2 regions of the Methylibium sp. Pch-M genome follow, and region 2 is predicted to be linked to the other one. Evidence: predicted binding sites of a transcription regulator. Region 2 holds the regulator's gene; the other holds the start of a gene.
What was found. The regulator LexA, encoded in region 2, represses DNA repair genes until DNA is damaged. The targets are predictions, from matches to a motif close to ACTGTATNNNNATACAGT.
Positions count from the first base shown of each region.

Region 1: imuA (translesion DNA synthesis-associated protein ImuA) is a predicted target of LexA. The motif match lies at 4,505-4,522, and genes of this name have one in related genera.

Region 1 is NZ_CP029606.1:114,435-120,293, reverse strand. It holds gene C1M51_RS00545 (error-prone DNA polymerase) at 1-2,269, opposite strand, end outside; gene C1M51_RS00540 (DNA polymerase Y family protein) at 2,274-3,764, opposite strand; gene imuA (translesion DNA synthesis-associated protein ImuA) at 3,694-4,479, opposite strand; gene C1M51_RS00530 (putative quinol monooxygenase) at 4,684-5,049, shown strand; gene C1M51_RS00525 (acetyl-CoA C-acyltransferase family protein) at 5,110-5,859, opposite strand, start outside.
Region 2 is NZ_CP029606.1:3,833,149-3,839,007, reverse strand. It holds gene C1M51_RS18420 (NRDE family protein) at 1-819, shown strand, start outside; gene C1M51_RS18415 (asparaginase) at 832-1,782, opposite strand; gene lexA (transcriptional repressor LexA) at 1,878-2,555, shown strand; gene C1M51_RS18405 (hypothetical protein) at 2,679-3,008, shown strand; gene phbB (acetoacetyl-CoA reductase) at 3,065-3,802, opposite strand; gene C1M51_RS18395 (acetyl-CoA C-acetyltransferase) at 3,916-5,097, opposite strand; gene C1M51_RS18390 (alpha/beta hydrolase) at 5,175-5,859, opposite strand, start outside.

The sequences.
Region 1 (5,859 bases), 220 kb from region 2:
TGCAATCGACGATGCGATCGTGGAAGTGCTGCAAGCCGCCCTTGCGTTTCCAGGCCGCCATCGCACGGCGCAGCTCGTCGGCATCGCCACCGCTGAAATCGGCCGCGATCATGCAGATCTGCATCACCTGCTCCTGGAAGATCGGGATGCCCAGCGTGCGTTCGAGCGCCTCGGCGAGCGCCGGGTAGGCCGGCGGCGGGCGCAGGCCCTGGCGCTGCAGCTCGCGTTGCTTCAGGTAGGGATGCACCATGCCGCCGCTGATCGGGCCCGGCCGCACGATCGCGACCTGGACCACCAGGTCGTAGAACTCGCGAGGCTTCAGCCGGGGCAGCATGCTCTGCTGGGCCCGGCTCTCGATCTGGAACACACCCACGGTGTCGGCTTCCTGGATCATTTCGTAGGTGGCGATGTCCTCGCGCGGAATGTCCTGCATCCGCCATGACGGGGACGCGGGCGCGCCGCCGTTGGCGCCGGGCGGCGGGCCGCGCCAGTCGGTGAGCAGCGCGAGCGCACGCTTGAGCGCGCTCAGCATGCCCAGCGCCAGCACGTCGACCTTCAGCAGCCCCAGCGACTCGAGATCGTCCTTGTCCCACTGGATCACGCGGCGCTTCTCCATGGCGGCGTTCTCGATCGGCACCAGGCGCGACAGCGCGTCGCGCGCGATGACGAAGCCACCGACGTGCTGCGACAGGTGTCGCGGGAAGCCGATCAGCGCGGTGCTCAGCGCCAGCCACTGCCGGGTGACCAGGGCCTCCGGGTCGAAGCCGGCCTCGACCAGCCGGGCGGGCAGGGCCTCGTGCCCGTCGAACCACTGGTGGCTCTTCGCGAGGCGGTCGATGCGCTGCCCATCCAGCCCCAACGCCTTGCCAACCTCGCGCACCGCGCCGCGCACGCGGTAGGTCGAGAGCGCCGCGGCCAGCGCGGTGCGGTGCATGCCGTACTTGCCGTAGATGTACTGGATGACCTCCTCGCGCCGCTCGTGCTCGAAGTCGACGTCGATGTCGGGGGCTTCGTTGCGCTCCTCGCTGATGAAGCGCTCGAACAGCAGCGTGGTCTGCGTCGGGTCGACCTCGGTGATGCCCAGGCAGTAGCAGACCGCCGAGTTGGCGGCCGAGCCGCGGCCCTGGCACAGGATGCCCTCGGAGCGGGCGAAGCGCACCACGTCGTGCACGGTGAGGAAGAAGGCCTCGTAGCGCTTGCGGAAGATCAGCGCGAACTCGCGTTCGATCTGCTCCTTCACCGAGCCGGGCACGCCGCCGGGATAGCGCACGCAGGCCCCTTCCTCGGTCAGGCGCCGCAGGTGGCTGCTGGCCGTCTCGCCGGCCGGCACGATCTCGTCCGGGTACTCGTACTTCAGCTGCTCCAGCGAGAAGTCGCAGGCCCGCGCGAGGTCCACGCTGCGCTGCAGCCACTCGGGACGGCAGAGCTGCGCCAGCGCCAGCCGTGAGCGCAGGTGCTGCTCGGCGTTGCGCATCAGTGCGTAGCCGCAGTCGGCGACGCGGCGCTTCAGGCGGATCGCGGTCAGCGTGTCCTGCAGCGGCTTGCGCGAGCGCACGTGCATCAGCACGTCGCCCGCCGCCGCCAGTGGCAGGCCGGTGGCGGCCGACACCTCGAGCAGGCGTTCGACGAAGGACTCGTCGTCGGCCCAGCGCAGCAGCTCGACCGCGATCGAGGCGCGCTCGCCGCAGCGGGTGGCCAGCCAGTGGGTCTGCTCGAGCAGGGTGGCGTGAGGCTCGTCGTGGCGCGGGATCAGCAGCGCCAGGCAGTCGGGCACGCCGGCGGCATGGCCCTGGCCGGCCAGTGGCGCGTCGAGGTCGTCGACGCTCAACCGGTAGTGGCCCTTGGCGCTGCGGCCGCGGCCGAGCGTGATGAGACCGCAAAGCTGGGCATAGCCCTCACGGTTCTTCGCCAGCAGCACCAGGCGGCAGCCCGGCGCGGTGGGCGAGGCGGCGAGCGTGAACTCGCTGCCGATGATCAGGGCCGGCAACGGGGGGCCGTCGCCGCCGCTCTGCTCGCGCAGCCGCTTCAGCGCCGCATGCGCCCGCACCACGCCGGCCACCGAGCACTCGTCGGTGATCGCGATCGCCGCATAGCCGAGCTGGGCCGCGCGCTCCACCAGTTCCTGCGGGTGCGAGGCGCCGGTCAGGAAGCTGAAGTTCGAGCGGCAGTGCAGCTCCGCGTAGGCCGGCAGCCCCGGCTGTGTCCAGTGCGGCGGCGGGGCCGGGGGCGACGCCGGCTGCGGCGTCTTGGGATGGGCCGGCTGCGGCATCGTCTCACCCGAACCAGCCGTGCAGGAACCAGCCCCCCGACGAGGCGTCGCCGGGGTGCTCGCGGTAGATCCAGCGCAGCCGGTGGTCTGCGCCCTCGGCCACGTGGTAATCGCGCCGCACCAGCGCGCCGTCGAACCAGCCGGCCTCGATGCGCTCGGCTCGCGAGCACACCCGCAGGGGGCTGCCATGCCGCGGCCGGCCCAGCGCATCGCTGGCCAGCGGCAGCGGCAACGGCAGTAACCAGAGTGGTCGGGGGGCGGCGGGAGCGGGCGTCGTGGTCGCAAAGGGTGCTGGGGGCGGTTCGCCGGCCGACCGGACACGCTGCGCGTGCTCGGGCCGGTGATCGGCCTGCGGCACCCAGCGCTGCACGTGATCACTCCCCAGCCGCGCGGTCAGTCGGTCAAGCAGCGCGGCGTGTTCGCCGTCCTGTCGGCCCGGTGCGGGCAGCAACTCGCCGGGCGTGCCGCCGTGCGGCACGGCGGCTTCCAGTTCGAGTGCGAGCTCGTAGACCGGCGCGGCGAGCGCATGGCGCTGCAGGCGCTCGCGCCACAGCAGCGCGAGCTGGGCAATGTCGCGGCTCGGGGCCGACAGCTGCAGCCGCAGCCGAGTGTCGGGGCAGGGCGCGCGGCCGTGCTCGTGGCGCAGTCTCAGTGCCAGCACCGTGACGGCCTGCCAGCGCAGCTGCAGCCAACCGCGCAGTGCCGGCAGCAGAGCCTCGACGGCGGCCATCAGCACCGCAGCCTCTTCGGCACGCTGCAGCAGCTCGCGCCGGGCCAGGAAGCGCTCGGGCGGCACGAACCACGGCCTCGGGTCGGGGGCGTCGCCATAGCAGCGGTCGAGCGCCCGGCCCAGGTCCACGCCGAGCCGGCGCTGCAGACCGGCACGTGGCAGAGCGCGCAGCGCCCCGAAGGTCCGGATCCCCAGCGCCTGCAGCAACTCGCTCTGGTGGGGGCTGGGCGGCAGCAGACGCGCCAGGCTCGCCACCGGCAGCCGGTCCAGCTGCTGCGCGCTGCTCCGGGCCTGCAGCGCATGTCGCCGGGCCAGGCCGCTGGTGGCGAACAGCCAGGCCGCGCCGGGGGTGGGCGCACAGCCCGTCCGTACCTGCATCCCGCTCGTGCGCGCCAGGGCTTGCGCCCGGTGCAGCAGCGCATGGATGCCACCGAACAGCCGCAGCGTGCTCTGCACTTCGAGCAGCACCCCGTCCGGAGTGAGGCTCAGGTGGGGCGTGAGCGCAGCGAGCGCCAGGGCCAGTCGCTCGACCAGCGCGGCTTCGCGCGGCCGGTCACGCGGGAACACGACGAGCTGCGGCAGCAGAGACAAGGCCGTGGCCACGCTCTGCCCGGCCCGCACCCCGAGGGCGTGCGCCGCGCGGTTGGCGCTGAGCAGCATGTGCTGCTCGGTCACCGCCACCGGCAGCGCGGCCTCAAACCCGGTGTGCGAACCGGGCAAAGCTTGCAGCGGCAGCTGGGGCAGGTAGAGGGCGATCCACAGCATCGTGAGGACGTCCGGTGAGCGGCGACGCAGGGCGCACCGATGCTGGCCAGGGCAGGGACAGCTGCAGGGGCCGGGCCATCGGCGGGCCGCGACGCTTGAACACGTCGACGGCCAGGGCATGGCCCGGTAGCGGCTGGCAGGCCAGGCGCAGCGGCGCCGGGCTACTCAGCGAGCGGGCCGCGGGCGCCTGCAGGCTCAGCAAGGGCGTGAGCCCCGCCTGCGCGGCCAGGTGCAGGCGGCGCAGCGTGGGGCGGGTCACCGGTTGTTCGCTCCACCACAGCACGGCGGCGCAGCTGCCGGCTCGCACCGCCTGCTCGGCGGCCCAGGCGGCATCGGTCGGTGTCTGCGGCGCCAGGCACAGCAGCCGTGAGCTGTCCAGGCCGAGGGCCTGCAGCGCGCTCAGGCAAGGCCGGCCCGGCGGGGAGATCCAGACCGTTTCGCGTGTGCCCTCCTGGCGCTGCCCCAGGCTGCGCAGCCACGGCGCCAGCAGCGCCAGTTCGCCGCTGGCCGGCGTGGCCAGCAGTTCGGTGAGGCCGCTCGCGGGCCAGCCTCCGCCGGGCAACTGCTCGTCGAGCGCCGGCCATCCGGTGGGAAGGGTCGGCAGCGACGGCCTGGCCAGCACGCCGGCCCGCCACAGCGGAGCCCCGGGGCGGTCCATGAAGGAGGCCAGCCCGCGCGGTGACGGCGAAGGTGCGGCGGCGAGGTCGAGAGGCATGACGGAGAAGAGAGCGCGAGTGAATACTGTACATAAATACAGTATCAATGGGCGTGCTCTCTGCTCTCTCCTAGATGCCGGTCTTCCGCCAGCGGACGGGCCCCTGGGGATTCGCTTAGGGGTTCATCCGGTGTGCGCCGAAGGGGAAGGTCGGCACGCTCGCGCTTGCATTTCGCACCACCACCCCCGTTCCAGGAGACATTGATGAGCACCCCCGACACCTGCTGCAGCCTCGTTCCTTATTTCAAGGTGGCTCCCGGCAAGCTCGACGAGTTCAAGGCCCTGACCGCACGCTTTGTCGAGAAGACGCGCAGCGAGCCCAAGTGCGTGTTCTACGCTTTCAGCTTCGATGGGGATGCGGCGCACTGCCGCGAGGGCTATGACGGTGCCGCGGGTGTGCTGGCCCACCTGGAGAACGTCGGCGCCCTGCTGGGCGAGGCGTTGAAGATCGCCGAGGTGACGCGGCTCGAGGTGCACGGGACGGCGGCCGACATCGAGCAACTGCGCGAGCCCTTGAAGGGCCTGAATCCGCAGTTCTTCCTGCTGCAGAGCGGCGGTTTCCGCCGCTGAGGCAGAGTCCGGCCGGATGAAACCCGTTCGCCGGGTTTCATCCTCCACCGAGCGCGGGGATCAGACGCGCTCGAAGATCGCGGCGATGCCCTGGCCGCCGCCGATGCACATGGTCACCAGCGCGTAGCGGCCGCCGGTGCGCTGCAGTTCGTACAGGGCCTTGGTGGTGATGATGACGCCGGTCGCGCCGACCGGGTGGCCGAGCGAGATGCCCGAGCCGTTGGGGTTGACCTTGGCAGGATCGAGGTCGAGCTCGCGCACCACAGCACAGGCCTGCGCGGCGAAGGCTTCGTTGGACTCGATCACATCGAGGTCCTGCACCTTGAGGCCGGCCTTCTTCAGTGCGAGTTGGGTCGCCGGCACCGGGCCGATGCCCATGATCTTCGGCTCCACGCCAGCATGGGCGTAGGCCACCAGGCGCGCCAGCGGCTTCAGGCCACCGGCCTTGACCGCCTCGGCACTGGCCAGTACCACGGCCGCCGCGCCGTCGTTGATGCCCGAGGCATTGCCGGCCGTGACCAGGCCGCCGTCCTTCTTGAAGGCGGGCTTCATCTTGGCCAGCGTCTCGACCGTGGTGTCGGCCTTCACGTGCTCGTCGGTGTCGAAGCTCACGGTTCCCTTGCGGGTGACGATCTCGACCGGCACGATCTGGCTCTTGAAGCGGCCCTCGGCGATCGCCTTGGCGGCGCGGTGGTGACTCTCGGCGGCCAGCTCGTCCATCATGCTGCGGGTGATGCCGAACTGCTCGGCCACGTTCTCCGCGGTGATGCCCATGTGGATCTTGTGGAAGGGGTCGTGCAGGATGCCGAC
Region 2 (5,859 bases):
GGCGGTCGCGACCTGCAGGCCGGTGGCACCTGGCTGGGCCTGACCGCCGCCGGTCGCCTGGCGCTGGTCACGAACGTCCGGGCGCCGGGCAGGCAGGACGCCCAGGCGCCCTCGCGCGGCAGCCTGGTGCCGCACTGGCTGCATGGCGAGCAGCCGCTCGACCGCTTCTGGACCCGTGTGGCCGTGTCGGGCTACAACGGCTTCAATCTCGTCGCGGCCGATTTCGCGCGCGGCGAATGCTTCTGGGCCAGCAGTGCGACGGCGCTGCCGCGCCGCATCGAGCGTGGCCTCTACGGGCTGTCGAACGCAGCGCTCGACACACCGTGGCCCAAGGTCGAGCACCTGAAGGCACACGTGAAAGGCGCCCTCGCTGAAACGGCTGCGGAAGAGCCGGTCGATGCGCTCGCCAGTCGATTGTTCGAAGCGCTGGTGGACCGCAGCATGGCGGCCGATGCCGAGCTGCCGTCGACCGGCATTCCGCGCGAGCTGGAGGCGCAACTCTCTGCCGCCTTCATACGCACGGCGGATGGACGCTACGGCACGCGCTGCTCCACGCTGGTGATCACCGAGCGCGTGAAGCGCCAGCTCGTCACGCACGTGTTCGAGCGCAGCTATGCCGTCGGCGCGGGCGTCGCCCTGTTGCGGCGCTCGCGCTTGGTGGACTGGCCGCCGCGCTACAGCGGCGTGGGACAGGTGCCGCACGCGGCGGCCGAATCGGTGTCGGAAAGCACCGTGGAGGAGCCCGGCGCGCTGCCGGCGAAGGCCAGCACGCCTCCGCGGCGCACCCGCGCGCGCGGGGTCCTCAAGCCGGCGCGCTGAGCCGCCGAGGCGTCAGGCGCCGCGCGCCATCAGCGCGAGCATCAGTTCGATGCGGGCCTGGGCCGGCGTTCGGGCTTCGCTGATCGGCAATGCGTCGTGGTGACCGGTCGGCAGCACGGCGCCGTCGGCGACGCGCGTGCAGCGCTGCACCACGACCCCAGCCGCCTGGGCACTCCGCAACGCCGCTTCCAGCGCGTGGTGCAGGCTGCCGTTGCCGGTGCCGGCCACCACCAGGCCATCGACGCCCTGCGCCCGCAAGGCCTCGACCACCGCGCCCGACGCACCGGCGTGGCTGACGACGATCTCGACGCGCGGCTCGGGCCGATCCAGGACACCGATGCCGAGCGGCAGGCCCGCCGGCCAGGCGCGCAGGTGCCGCACCCTGCTCCCTTCGATCAGCGCGATGGCCCCGTCATCGCCAGCGCCGAACGCGTCGAGCCGGTGCGTATGGCGCTTGCGCACATCGAAGGCACCGAACACCGAGCCGGCGAACACGGCGCAGACGCCTGCCGCGCCGGGCTCGCGCGCCAACGCAACCGCATCGAGCAGGTTCTGCGGGCCGTCGGCCTGCACGGCGGTGGCGGGCCGCATGGCACCGGTCAGGATCACCGGCTTGCACGGTGCCAGCACGCGCTGCAGCAGGTAGGCGGTTTCCTCCAGCGTGTCGGTGCCGTGGGTGACCACCAGACCACTCACCTCCGGACGGGCGAGATGGTGTGCGACGCGGCGGGCCAGTGCGCGCCACACCGCCATGCCCATGTCCTTGCTGTCGATCTGGGCCACCTGCTCCGCCTCGATGGGCAGGCCGGCCAAGGCCGGCACGGCGGCCAGCAGCTGCGCGATGCCCAGTTGCGCTGCGGTGTAGCCGAGGCTGTCGGTGGCTGTGGCCGCGGTACCGGCGATGGTGCCGCCGGTGGCCAGAATCACGACGCGCGCCACGGGTTGGGGTTCAGGGCTTTGCATTTTCTGGAAAGCTGGATAAAAATACAGTCACTGGATAAAAATTCAGTGCGCCGGTCTGGTGACAGCCCGACTCCCGACACCGCAGGAGCACCCGCATGGACGACGCCCCCAAGCTCACCGCCAGGCAGCAGCAGATCCTCGATCTGGTGCAGACCTCGATCGAGCGCACCGGATCACCGCCCACGCGCGCCGAAATCGCCGCAGAACTCGGCTTCCGTTCTGCCAACGCGGCGGAGGAGCATCTGCAGGCCCTGGCACGCAAGGGCGTGATCGAACTGGTGGGCGGCACCTCGCGGGGCATCCGTCTGAAGTCTGACACATTGCGTTCGCTGAACCAGTTGCGCAACAAGCAGTTCTCGCTGCCGCTGCCCAGCCTGTCGCAGCTGATGCTGCCGCTGGTCGGGCGTGTGGCCGCGGGCAGCCCCATCCTGGCGCAGGAGCACATCGACCAGAGCTATGCGATCGAGGCCAGCATGTTCCCGCGACGGCCTGACTACCTGCTCAAGGTGCGGGGCATGAGCATGCGCGACGCCGGCATCCTCGATGGCGACCTGCTCGCAGTGCAGAAGGCCCGGGAAGCCAAGAACGGGCAGATCGTCGTCGCCCGCCTGGGCGATGAGGTCACGGTCAAGCGCTTCCGGCGCGTGCGCGGCACGATCGAACTGCTGCCCGAAAACCCGGATTTCGAGCCCATCGTCGTCACGCCGGAGAGCGGTGAGTTCGAGATCGAGGGTCTGGCCGTCGGGCTCATCCGCAACACCCTGCTCATGTAAGACCGGCTGGCGCCTGAATTCATGGCCCCCGCGGGTGGTGGGCATGCGCGCCGAACGGCGTGTTATCCCGCGGACCAGGCCCATCGACATCAATCCTGCTGAACTTCCGATTGGAGATTCACCATGGTCACGGTCTTTTGGAACCCCTTGCGGCGCTGGTGGCAGACCGCCTTCCAGGCCCCCGCGCCTGCTGCGGTACCGGCGCTGGTGTTCAGGTCACCGGCATTTCGCACCCGCCCCGTCGCAGCCACCACGCCGCGACCCCGGCCGGTCACTCCCTTCAGGGCCGCGCTGCCCCGCGTTGCCGGCATCGAGAACGCGCGGCGCGCCGCGAGGCGCTTCTGGATGACCATGGACCCCGAGGACCAGCGGCGCGCTGCGATCGGCGGGTCGTTCGCCGAGGTGTGCGCAGCGCTCGAGAGCCTGGCAGCGATCGAAGACCGGCGGGCCTGAGTTTCCAGGCGCCCGCCGCCGGATACGAGCCGGGCCTTGCGCCCGGCTCTTTGCCGTCAGCCCATGTGCAGGCCGCCGTTCACCGAGAAGTCGGCGCCGGTCGCGAAGCCGGACTCCTCGGAGGCCACCCACGACACCATCGAGGCGATGTCCTCGGGCGTGCCGAGCCGCTTGACGGGGATGGTCGCCACGATCTTGTCGAGCACGTCCTGGCGGATCGCACGGACCATCTCGGTGCCGATGTAGCCCGGGCTCACGGTATTGACCGTCACGCCCTTGCTGGCCACTTCCTGGGCCAGCGCCATCGTGAAGCCGTGCATGCCGGCCTTGGCCGCCGAGTAGTTGGTCTGGCCGAACTGGCCCTTCTCGCCGTTGACCGAGCTGATGTTGATGATGCGGCCCCAGCCGGCATCGGTCATCTCGTCGATCACCTGCTTGGTCACGTTGAACAGGCTGTCGAGGTTGGTGCTGATCACCGCACTCCAGTCGTCGCGGGTCATCTTGCGGAACATGCCGTCGCGCGTGATGCCGGCGTTGTTCACCAGCACGCTCACCGGACCGTGCTGCGCCTTGACTTCCTTGAAGGCCTCGACGGTCGACTCCCATTCGGCCACGTTGCCCACCGAAGCGTGGAAGCCGTAGCCGAGCGCGGCCTGCTCGTCGAGCCACTTCTTGAAGTTGCGGCTCGGGCCGCAGCCGGCCACGACGGTGAATCCGTCCTTGTGCAGACGCTGGCAGATCGCGGTACCGATGCCGCCCATGCCCCCCGTGACGTATGCGACCTTCTTGCTCATTGTTCTGCTCCTCTGTGGTTTGTCATGGCCGCTCTAGCGTCGCGTGCCGATATGCGTGGGTCAAGGGTATTCGCCCGATCCGGGCTCACCCTTAATGAATGCGCCGTTGCTCCTCAGCGCTCCACGGTCAATGCAACACCCATGCCGCCGCCTATGCACAGCGACGCGATGCCCCGCTTGCTGCCGCGGCGCTGCATCTCGTGCAGCAGCGTGACCAGCACGCGGCAGCCCGACGCACCGATCGGGTGGCCGATGGCGATCGCGCCCCCATTGACATTGACCTTGCTGGTGTCCCAGCCCATCTCGTTGTTGACCGCGCAGGCCTGGGCCGCGAAGGCCTCGTTGATCTCCAGCAGGTCCAGGTCGGCCGGCTTCCAGCCTGCCCGCTCCAGGGCACGCTTGCTGGCAGGCACCGGGCCCATGCCCATCAGCGACGGGTCGAGGCCGGCGCTCGCGTAGGAAGCGATGCGTGCGAGCGGCTTCAGGCCGAGCTGATCGGCCTTCTTCGCGCTCATGACCAGCACCGCGGCCGCGCCGTCGTTCAGGCCCGAGGCGTTGCCGGCGGTCACGCCGCCCGCCTTGTCGAAGGCCGGGCGCAGGCCGGCCAGCACGTCGGCGTTGGTCTTGCGGTTGATGAACTCGTCGGCCGCGAACACGATCGGGTCGCCCTTCTTCTGGGCGATGCTGAACGGCACGATCTCGTCCTTGAACTTGCCGGCATCCTGGGCGGCGGCCGCCTTCTGCTGCGAGGCCAGTGCCAGCGCGTCCTGCTGCTCGCGCGTGATACCGTACTTCTTTGCCACGTTCTCGGCGGTGATGCCCATGTGGTACTGGTTGTACACGTCCCACAGGCCGTCGACGATCATCGTGTCGACCAGCTTCCAGTCCCCCATGCGCTGGCCGTCGCGCGAACCCGGCAGCACGTGCGGCGCCAGGCTCATGTTCTCCTGGCCGCCGGCGATCACGATCTCGGCATCGCCGTCGCGGATGGCCTGGGCTGCCAGCATCACGGCCTTCAGGCCGGAGCCGCAGACCTTGTTGATGGTCATGGCCGGCACGCCCTGCGGCAGGCCGGCCTTGATGACCGATTGGCGCGCCGGGTTCTGGCCGCTGCCTGCAGTGAGCACCTGACCGAGGATCACCTCGCTGATCTGCTCGCCGGACAGGCCGCTGCGCGCCAGCAGGGCCTGGATCACGGCGGCGCCGAGTTCCGGCGCCGGAGTCTTGGCGAGCGTGCCGCCGAACTTGCCCACGGCGGTGCGGGCGGCGCTGACGATCACGATGTCGGTGGTCATGGCAATTCTCCTTGCTGAATGAAGTGACCGGGATGGGCGATTCCGCGGTGGAATGAAAAGGGACGGTGCGGGAGGGGTCAGGCCTTGGCCTTGACGAAGCGGCCGGGTGCCGGCTCGATGATCTTGTGGTTGCGGTCCCCGGGGGCCTTCGGTGCCGGCACCAGCTTGCCGCCCAGCGGCTTGAGCCAGTCGGTCCAGGCGGGCCACCAGCTGCCGGGATGCTCGGTGGCGCCTTCGAACCAGGCGTCGGCGGTCTTCGGCAGCCGGCTGTTGATCCAGTGGCTGCGCTTGTTCTTCGTCGGCGGGTTGATGACGCCGGCGATATGGCCCGAGGCGCCCAGCACGAACTGCTTCTTGCCCGGCAGCACCTCGACGGTCGCGTAGGCGCTCTGCCACGGCACGATGTGGTCCTCGCGCGAGGCGTAGATGAAGGTCGGCAGGTTGACCTTGCGCAGGTCGAGCGGCTGGCCGCACACCGTCACCTTGCCGGGCTTGATGAGGTTGTTCTCGAGGTAGGTGTGGCGGAGGTACCAGCAGTACATCGGCCCCGGCAGGTTGGTGCTGTCGGAGTTCCAGTACAGCAGGTCGAAGGGCGGCGGCGTCTCGCCCTTCAGGTAGTTGCCGACCACGTAGTTCCACACCAGGTCGTTGGGGCGCAGGAAGCTGAAGGTCGCCGCCAGTTCCTTGCCCTTGAGCAGGCCGCCCTGCCCGAGCGCCATCTCGCGCATCGCCACCATCTGCTCGTCGACGAACAGATCGAGC